DNA from 3 places in the Dehalobacter sp. genome. Region 1 is predicted to be linked to each of the others. Evidence: riboswitches for the same ligand, from Rfam matches in the RefSeq annotation. Region 1 holds a riboswitch; each other region holds the start of a gene.
What was found. Region 1 has a riboswitch for cyclic di-GMP ahead of OKX56_RS06740 (golvesin C-terminal-like domain-containing protein). Riboswitches for the same ligand answer to the same signal wherever they lie in the genome.
Positions count from the first base shown of each region.

Region 2: linked by a shared signal. The riboswitch ahead of OKX56_RS06285 (ArsB/NhaD family transporter) and the one ahead of OKX56_RS06740 (golvesin C-terminal-like domain-containing protein) in region 1 are both predicted to bind cyclic di-GMP.
Region 3: linked by a shared signal. The riboswitch ahead of OKX56_RS13660 (diguanylate cyclase) and the one ahead of OKX56_RS06740 (golvesin C-terminal-like domain-containing protein) in region 1 are both predicted to bind cyclic di-GMP.

Region 1 covers NZ_JAPDHR010000019.1:5,969-9,252, forward strand. Annotated here, with positions in the region: gene OKX56_RS06740 (golvesin C-terminal-like domain-containing protein) at 1-1,330, opposite strand, end outside; cyclic di-GMP riboswitch class I at 1,451-1,534, opposite strand; gene OKX56_RS06745 (ABC transporter ATP-binding protein) at 1,828-3,284, shown strand, end outside.
Region 2 covers NZ_JAPDHR010000016.1:8,944-12,227, forward strand. Annotated here, with positions in the region: gene OKX56_RS06280 (glycosyltransferase family 2 protein) at 1-883, shown strand, start outside; cyclic di-GMP riboswitch class I at 984-1,069, shown strand; partial or broken gene OKX56_RS06285 (ArsB/NhaD family transporter) at 1,256-2,530, shown strand; gene OKX56_RS06290 (NADH-dependent [FeFe] hydrogenase, group A6) at 2,527-3,284, opposite strand, start outside.
Region 3 covers NZ_JAPDHR010000055.1:19,461-22,744, reverse strand. Annotated here, with positions in the region: gene OKX56_RS13660 (diguanylate cyclase) at 1-1,416, opposite strand, end outside; cyclic di-GMP riboswitch class I at 1,477-1,562, opposite strand; gene OKX56_RS13655 (LiaF transmembrane domain-containing protein) at 1,735-2,229, opposite strand; gene aguB (N-carbamoylputrescine amidase) at 2,308-3,189, opposite strand.

The sequences.
Region 1 (3,284 bases):
AGCTGCTGTCGGTATTGTCCACAATAATAGGGGCTGTAGCCGATGCAGGAATGGTTTGTGTGAGTTCAGCGGTTGATGGTGTTAATTCACTCGCTGAGGGATTGTTGGTTACGGGAATTAGGGGGATGTCCTGATAGGCAGAACTGGCTACCTTAAGGATATTGCCTGTAGAAGCGGCCACAGTTGCGGAATCGCAGCCTAGACCGAAGTAAAAGTCGCCATTCATTTCTTCAAAGGATCTGACAAAGGTGTCTGTATTAAAACGGAATACTTCGTCCCAAGTTTGAAGATCGGTGGTTTGGTAGACGACACTCGTGTAATTGCCGGCAGAATTTTTCACATTGGTTAACGCATACAGACTGTTGCCTCTGATGAGCAGATCTGCAGGGACAGCCGAAGTCTCAGGGAATATCACCTTTGTGGATTCATTGATGCTTTTGGCAATATACATAGAATCGGGAAGCCAGTGAGAGGTGGTGATCCGGTTATTTAGATATACAAGTTTATTTTGGAAGGTTGTAGGTTTTTTCATATAGTAGACGTAGGACGAAGTGAGGCCATTGGCGAAATTGGTTGAATAGATCTGTCTAGCGGAGCTGCTGTCAGTGATTCCAAGCATTGAGACATACTTGGTGTATGATGTCGTGATCGAAGTTGGCTTCATGTACATCATCTTTCCTGAAGCATACAGTGTTTGATTCAACTCAAAGAGGGAAGTGGCCCAGGAACCATAAAATGTAAAGCCAAGAGGAACCCGGCTGGTCCAAGTTTTCCCCATATCATTGGAGACAAGAACTTCGCCCCAACCTGTTTTACTGGTTCCGCAGGCTGCATAAAGCTGACCGTTATAGAGTGCCATGTCGAAAACATGAAGTGCATTCGGAATGGTTGCGTTTTTGAGCCATTGGTCATTATCTTCAAGGGTATAGAAATTGCCATTGTTCCAATCTCCCCGTGAATCGGTGCCAGGGATGTAGAGTTTGCCGTCCAGTACTTTATATTGGGCGATTTCCTCTTCATCAACGGTATATTGCGTGATGAATTTTTGGGCGGATGGCTCATAGTAGATGACCGGGATCGGACCGGCGTTCGTATTAAAATCACCATGGGCGAGATAAATACGGTTGTTATAGACCTGCATGTCCCAGACATTCTTGGCAAAAGTAGCTTTGTTGAACGGGTTTCCCAGTAATTCCACCTGGGGGGTTACATCTTTAACTGTAGTCGCAGCAGAAACCATTTTGTCGGTATGAACAGCGAAGCACGTGTTCACAATAAGTGTGAAGCTGAAGATTCCAGCGGCGATTTTTGTGATACGTTTCTTAATCATTGGTCTCTTCCTTTCCAAACTAGATAAAAATACAAAAAGCAACTGGTTCCCCAGCTGCCGCCAGCTTAGTTTTTTTATATTCATTCTAGCTGAAAAAACAGATGACTATATAAAAACTAATTTGGCAACTGGCTGTCATAGGGAATCCCCTTAGACCCTTTAGCTTTGCGCCACAGCCTTTCGACTGTTTTGCCTTGAGCAAATGTTTTGTAGATCATTCCTTTCATCTCCTATTTTATTCCCAGTTGGAAAATAACGCGATAATTTACGTTATTTTGTTAAATTTATGTATTTTTTGTAATAAACTTACTTAAAGTTACTATATCAAGCCGAATGACAAAATTCAATAGGATAAACGGACTAGGGTATTGGGATTTTGTCCTATTTAAAAAAAGATAATATCTTAGCGAATATTACATAAAAAGAATTATCAAGTAGAAATTTTAACGGAACTATGGCACTATAATAGTATGTTCCCAAAATATCAGGAGAAAAGAATGATTATTCAAGATGAAATTAAAAAAGGAATAGTTTTTGTTCGCTGGATAAAACCGGATGTTCTCCCCTTTCTTCCCAGGCTCATCGTCATTCTGCTGATTACTTCGACAGGGGCACTTTTCGGTGTTGCAAACGCCATACTCTCCAAGCATATGATTGACTACGCGATTGCAGGAGAACTGGCTTATGCCGGTATGGCCGGTGCTGCTTTAGGCGGTGCGATACTTCTTAATATCATGTTATCGATTGCCGGGTCACTGCTTTCTGTACGCGTCAGCGAAGGCTTTTCCAACGCCCTGAGGCAGCGTTTTTTCAAAAGGATGATGGTGACAGAATGGCTGCCGCTTTCGAACTATCATAGCGGGGATCTGATGACACGGTTGACAAGTGATGTCAATAACATCTCCAGTTGTATTATTAGTGTGATCCCGGGTATTGTGGCATTAGGCGTGCAGTTAGTGGGTTCTTTTGTAACCTTGCTTTATTATGAGCCGCGATTGGCAGTAATTGCGTTCATACTGGGACCTTCGACCGTGTTGTTCAGCCGGATCTGGGGCCGAAAGATGAAGAACTTGAATCATAAAGTGCAGGAATCGGAGAGTATCTACCGCTCGTTTATTCAGGAAGCCATCCAAAATTTCATCATTACGAAAGCGTTTCGGTTGGAAAACAGAAATACAGATACCTTGCAGGGATTGCATCAAAACCGTATGAAGTGGGTGATTCAGAGAAACAAGACGACCTTATCTGCCAATACGATCATTTCGCTGGGATATTGGACAGGTTACCTGGTTGCGTTTGGCTGGGGGATCGTCCGTTTGTCTCAAAAGGCAATCTCCTATGGGACATTGACTGCTTTTCTGACATTGGTTCAGCAAGTTCAAGGGCCTTTTGTCAGCTTGGCCAGGGCCTTTCCGCAAATCATCGCGATGCTGGCGTCAACGGAGCGACTGCAGGAACTGGAAAAGATCCAAATGGAGAGGCGGGAAGGGCAGGTCCCGCAAGAGAAGGATGTCGGTATTCGTTTCCGTCAGGTTAGCTTCTATTATTCAGATGAGAAAGAAAAACCGGTCTTGGATAAGATTTCGGTGGATATAGCACCCGGTGAGATGGTAGCCTTGGTAGGGTCTTCGGGGGTCGGAAAAACGACGTTGATCAGGCTTCTGCTGGCTTTGGTCAGACCTTCGGATGGCGAGGTCTATTTTACAGATGCGATCGGTCGGAAATATGAAATTACTGCTGTGACCCGGGATTGGATTACCTATGTTCCGCAAGGAAATACATTGTTCAGTGGGACCATTGCCGACAACCTGCGGAGCGGCAAACTCAGTGCGACGGCGGAAGAGATGGAAACTGCCCTTCAGGCTGCATGTGCTTTGGACTTTATCCAAGAGCTGCCGCATGGAGTCAATACGGTCATCGGAGAGGACGGGCATGGTCTTTCCGAGGGACAAGC
Region 2 (3,284 bases), on a different contig from region 1:
CAGCTATGTTACCTTCAACCGTCTCGGGCTTACCATGCAGAACCTAAACAAGATTTTGGATTCAGACGAAGATTTTGAAATGCATATCATCGACTGCAACTCCAAAGATGATACCTGGAATTATATCAAAAGCCTTCAGGACAAAAGAATTAAATCCAAAACACGCTTGAAGGTTAACCGGGGGCCGATCTATGTCCTGAACTACAACCTCAGAAAGAGAAAGCCCAACCAGTATTTCTTCACGATTGACAGCGATGTCTATATCAAGACCAAAAACTGGCTGACCAGGTATATGGAAATATTTGAAGCTTTTCCGGAAGTGGGTCTCTTAGGAACCATGCGGGATAACCCTTATCCGAGATTTCTCCCTCCCGTCATTCCTCAGGTCAAGAATGATCTATCCTATCTTCAGCTGAGAAATGCCGGCATTGATGTAATCATGGATTTTATTCCGGGATGTCTTCAGGGGTTACGGCCTGAGCTCATTGACCGGATCGGTTATTGGAATGAGGAATGCGGGTATGGCGATGCTGAATTATCACCAAGGATTGTGCATTATACTCCTTTCAAAGTCGGCTTTGTCACGACCGTGGAAATTGATATGACCCAGTTCATCGGCTGTGACAAGTGTCAGGCCCAAAGCCTCTGCACGCTGAACAGAAGCATAAAAACCTGCTTTATGCTGGCCAAGCAAGCCAACAGTAACGAAAGCTTTGCCAAAAAGGCCAAATGGAAATACCTCGAAATATTTCAAGAGCTAGCCGATGGAAAAAGAACAGCCTATTGCACTTCACTTTTGGACCCTGCATCCCGGGAAGGGAATTTGTACCATGATGCCTGGGCACTCGAGAATTTTGAATATTATTTGAGAAGATCGAACTGATCTTTACAAAATATGAACGGAGATGCTATACTTCTTTTCTGGACACAATCCAGTTGATCAGGATTTTTCAGATTTGCAAATAAAATATAATATGATTTTTAATGTGTTGGGGCAAACTTCACGAAAGTGAAGGACGCTAAAGTTATGGGTCTAAATCAGGGAATTTGAAATGCATGCAATACAAAATGAATGGAATCCAAATGCATTTCCAGGATATTCTGACAGGATTGCCAGACTACAAGGATTTTGAACTTCTCAGGGAAGAGCAGTTCCTTTTATGGATCTGCTCTTTTTTATTTCAACTATTTTGGTATATTCTAACCGGTTAGGCCAATAAAAATTGACCACACTAATGATGGAGGTGCACGATTCATGACCTTGATTCTGACCCTTGTTATTTTTGTAGCTACGTATGCACTAATCGTAACGGAGAAAATCCCGCGGGCTGTCGCCGCGGCCCTCGGTGCCTGTCTCCTGATTCTTTTGGGTGTATTCCCGCAGGAAACTGCTGTGGAACACATCGACTGGAATACGCTGGGCTTACTTATCGGCATGATGATCATTGTCGATCTGACCAGACGTTCCGGTGTCTTCGGCTTTCTGGCTATTTGGGTCGCCAAGAAAGTCAAAGGCAATCCAATCAGACTGCTGATCTCTTTGGCTATACTGACTGCCGTTTTATCGGCTTTTCTGGATAACGTGACGACTGTTTTGCTGGTCGTTCCGGTTTCCATTGTGATTGCTGAAACCTTGAAATTAAACCCAATACCTTTTTTGATTACCCAGATTCTAGCCAGCAACATCGGGGGAACCGCGACCCTGATCGGTGATCCGCCGAATATCATGATTGCCGGACCGGCAGAGCTTACTTTTATGGATTTCATGGTGAACCTGGCACCTGTGACGATTGTGATCTTGGCTGTTACCCTATTGGGCTTTTATTTTCTTTATCGCCAAAAGCTAAAGACCGATAAGGAATCCATCGCCCTGCTGCTGTCGCAAAATGAATACGACTATATTAAAGACTGAGCCCAGCTCAAAAGAAGCCTGGCCGTGCTCGCTCTGACCATTGTCGGTTTTATGCTGCACGCCGTCATCCATGTTGAGACCGCTACGATTGCGCTGGCCGGAGGCATGCTGCTCATGGTGCTGAGCCATGAGGAACCGGAAGAGGTATTTCTGGCGATTGAATGGCCGACGATCTTCTTCTTTACCGGATTATTCGTTTTAGTTGGAGGATTGGTCGAAGTCGGCGTCCTGGATAAGATTGCTGAATGGAGCCTTGGGCTTACCGGCGGTGTACCGGTCGTCATGGCGATGCTGATTGTCTGGCTTTCCGCTATTTTTTCAGCTTTCGTCGATAATATTCCATTCGTGGCCACCATGATTCCGTTGATTCAAAAAATCAGGGTCCTCGGCGGGCTGACCCCAGAACAGCTCCAGCCGCTCTGGTGGTCTCTGGCTCTGGGCGCCTGCCTGGGCGGAAACGGCACAATTGTCGGTGCCTCGGCCAACGTCATTGTCTCAGGGATTGCCGAAAAAAACGGCTATACGATCAGCTACAAAAAATACTTCCTGATCGGATTTCCGTTCATGATTCTATCCATTGTGATCGCCTCGGCGTATATTTTGCTGCGGTACTATTAGATTCTTTCTCTCTCTTCAAAATGAGTATGAAGCAATCTATGGGCAGTGTCACTGAAAGGCTGGCCCAGATATTCCTGATAAAGTTTTTGGATTTCTGAATTCTCATGAGATTTTCTGATCTTTTTATTTTTATCTTCCTGATAGATGGCTTCCTGACGCTTGCGGACAATTTCAAAATTGCCGTGATGGTAGGGCTGCCCACCTCCGGCAACACAGCCTCCGGGACAAGCCATAATTTCAATGGCTTCGTATTGATTCTTACCGTCTCTGATTTCCTCAAGCAGGGTCCGGGCGTTTCCGAGCCCGCTGGCAATGCCTATCCGTAGCATCTTGTCGCCGATTTGAACTGTGGCCTTTCGCAAGCCTCCATCTCCCCGGAGCTGCTCGAACTCAACTTTCTGTAATTCATCACCGGTCAGCCACTCATAAGCTGTCCTGAGCGCAGCTTCGATAACCCCGCCGCTGGTCCCGAAGATCACTGAGGCTCCTGTGGTTTCACCCAATGGTTTGTCATATTCACTCGAAGGCAGATTGATAAAATCCAGACCGGCTTCCTTGATCATTAGGCCAAGTTCCCGGGTCGTGACGACAATATCGACGTTATTATGCTCATCCTTAGTTAGTTCCGGACGCTTGGCCTCGGCTTTCTTGGCAATACAGGGCATGACGGAGACCACCACGATATTGTCCGGATCAATGCCATTCTTCTCGGCATAATAGGTTTTGACGATTGTACCGAACATAATATGCGGTG
Region 3 (3,284 bases), on a different contig from region 1:
AACGGCTTCTGAGACATGCGCTAATTCCCTGGACGACTGCGTGATCCGATAGCCGATTTCGGAATGTTTTTTCATAATGCTCCATTCTTCCGGGGTCAAGTCACCTTGTTTTTTTAAGATTTCCCCCGGAACACCGATCTTGCCGATATCATGCAGCATTGCAACTTGGACCAATTCGACGATCTCTCTTGGGGACAGGCCGATCTGACTGCCGAATTTACTGACCAGACTTTTCAGCCTCATGACATGGGCTTCCGTCTGATAATCTTTTTCCCAGAGCAGTTTTTCCAGGAACTCGATGATGGCAAGGCGGGATTTCTTGCTTTCATTTAATTTGTTGCTATACATTTTTTCCTCAGCCTGGCTGATCATTTTTGCCAGGGGTTGTTCCCTGTTCTCATAAACCGTCAGGCCAAACGAGATATCTATTGGTACCGTTTGCGGGCGGGAGATTTTTAAATTATTTTTAATATTGTTTAAAAACACGCCGGCCTGATCAAGCGGCACACCAGGCATGATAATGATAAATTCGTCCCCGCCCCATCGGATAATCACATTCTCAGTGCCGATCGTCTCTTGCATGATTCTGATCCCGTCAGCAAGCAATTCATCCCCTTTTTCATGACCAAAGGTGTCGTTGATCAGTTTCAGACCATTAAAATCCCCCATGGCCAATGTTGCAGGCATGAGGGTTTTATCAAGGAAATCTTCCAGCACATTTTCAAAATAGGTACGGCTGTAGGCCCCCGTTAATTTATCATAAATGACAAGTTTTCTGATATTTGCTTCTTTGCTTTCGAGCTCCTCCCGGATGCTTTGAAAATACAGGGCCTGCATATTAAGATAAGCAAGCAGACCAACAACACCGGCAACTAAATAACCTACAGACGGTGAAATAACGTTAATTAATTTGCACAACGGATAAAGTAAAATCGACAAGGCCCAAAAAATATAGGTATAGCCAAGTATTATTCGGATCGGGCCTTGTGGTGTTTTTGCTTTTAAGCATGTCATAGCAGCTTTGGATAATAATGCAATGATCCAGACAACAGATAGAAGTAAAAGAGCGGTTGCCGAGATTCCCTGAACAGCAATACATATAAAAGCAACGATCAGAAAGCCCGTGCCGATATCCCAAAACACCGGGTAGCTTCTGCTAAAAAACAACAGCGTACCCTTGAATATCAGCCAGTACCCTGCGATCGAAGAGGCATAGTTGATAATCTGAAGCACCACGGACGGGCTGTCGGTTTCCAGCAATGCAGTTCTGGAAAGATAGGTTATCATGAGCATCAAGACAGAAAGACTCCATGCTAAGAAATAATGTTTCTTCTCGGAAAAATATAAAAATCCGTAAGATATCAACAAGACCAGGGTAATTGAAATACTGGCTGCAACGATGGAATCCGCTGTCATATTAAATCCCCTCCTCAGAAAAAAAAATCGCGGCCAAAGCAGCCGCGGTTTTCATCTTCTGTGTGCAACCCGACTGTCAATATGCTTCAGCACTTAGACTCGTAGCTTTGCGTCCCTGCTTTTCAACAGGTTTGCCAATGGATCATATGATTTTAACTCAATTATAGTAAAATACACGAAATCTGTCAATAAATGTATGAATAATCAATAAATGTATGAATATTCAGAGTCTGACTATTCATACATTTATTGATTAATATTATGCAATAGATATTATCATCCAGATCAGATTCTTCTTACATGGTTTCCAAATTTAGTTCATGTTTTTTTCCTTTGGATGATCAGGATCAGACCTGCCAGAATCAGCAGGATCGGGACCACCAGGCCTAGATCTATATAGCGCTGAATTGACGTTACAAACATCCCAGTAAAGGATATGCACGCTAGAGCGGTTAGAATAAAAACAGGCACCAGCAGACCGCGCGGGCGTCCGGAAAATAAATAGAGTTGAAATAGACCGACTGCAACAGCCAGCGGATAGACCGGCCAGGTATATCCGGAAAATTGCCAGTGTGTAAAAGTCTCAAAGATGAACAACAGACCAATAACGGTAAGGATACCACCGGGAACTAGCAATCCGGGGCTTTCTTTCTTACTGAAATAGTTGAATTCAAAAGCAAGCCCGAGAATAAGGATCAATACCGGCCAAAGAAATTCCATACTGAAGATTTGCCAGTTGCCAAGATTATCTATAAGCAGCAAGCCTCCTGTAAGGATTAGAATGATTCCCCAAAATAAGCCGCTTTTGTTCATATAGAGCCTCCTCTCACCTTATAAAGGTTAATAAGATACTCGAGATTTAAGAACTACAAATTCGTGTTAGATAATGGATTATTTTGATAAATAAAGTTCCCCGTCGTAGGAAGAAATCCTTCCATATAGATCAGGCCGGCGGTCTCTAAAGATCCCCCACTCCAGCCGCTGAACCTCGAGCTGGTCCAGATCAAATTCCGCGATTAGAACCGCTTCTTCGTTTCGTCCAGCCTCCGCTATCTTATTACCCTGCGGTCCGGCAATGAAAGAAGAACCATAGAAGGTGATTTTGGAATCATCCTCTTCCTCGACACCAATCCGGTTGGATGCGACCACAGGGATCAGGTTCGCGGCAGCATGGCCGAGCATGCAGGCCTGCCAATGGTCTTTGGAATCGATCGCCTGATCCATCGGTTCTGAACCGATGGCTGTCGGATATAACAGGATCTCCGCCCCCATCAGGGTCATGCAGCGGGCAGCTTCCGGGTACCATTGATCCCAACAGACGCCGACTCCAATCTTGGCGTAGCGCGTTTGCCAGACTTTAAAGCCTGTATCACCGGGGTTAAAATAGAATTTTTCCTCATAGCCCGGCCCGTCGGGGATATGACTCTTTCTGTATTTGCCGAGGATCTCACCATCGGCATCAATCACGGCAATCGTATTATAGCGCGCGTAGTTTTTCTTCTCATAAAAACTGATCGGCAGGACGATCTCCAGCTCTCTGGCAATTTTCCGGAAATGTCTGACTGCTTGATTATCTTCTAGCTCTGCTGCATAAAGGTAAAAATCCGATTTTTCTTTCTGACAAAAATACGGGGTTTCGAACAACTCCTGCAATAGGATGATCTGCGCGCCCCGGGCTGCTGCCTCCCTGACCAGTGTCTCCGCCCCCGCAATATTTTCTTCAACGTTACTGGTGCAGCGCATCTGGGTTGCTGCCACTTTGACGTTTCTCATCGTTAATATTCCTTCCCAATGCCTGATTTCGGTGTGTTCTGAACCTGATCTTACAGGTGTTTCTACTATTTTGTTAATTTGTATGCATTTTCTAT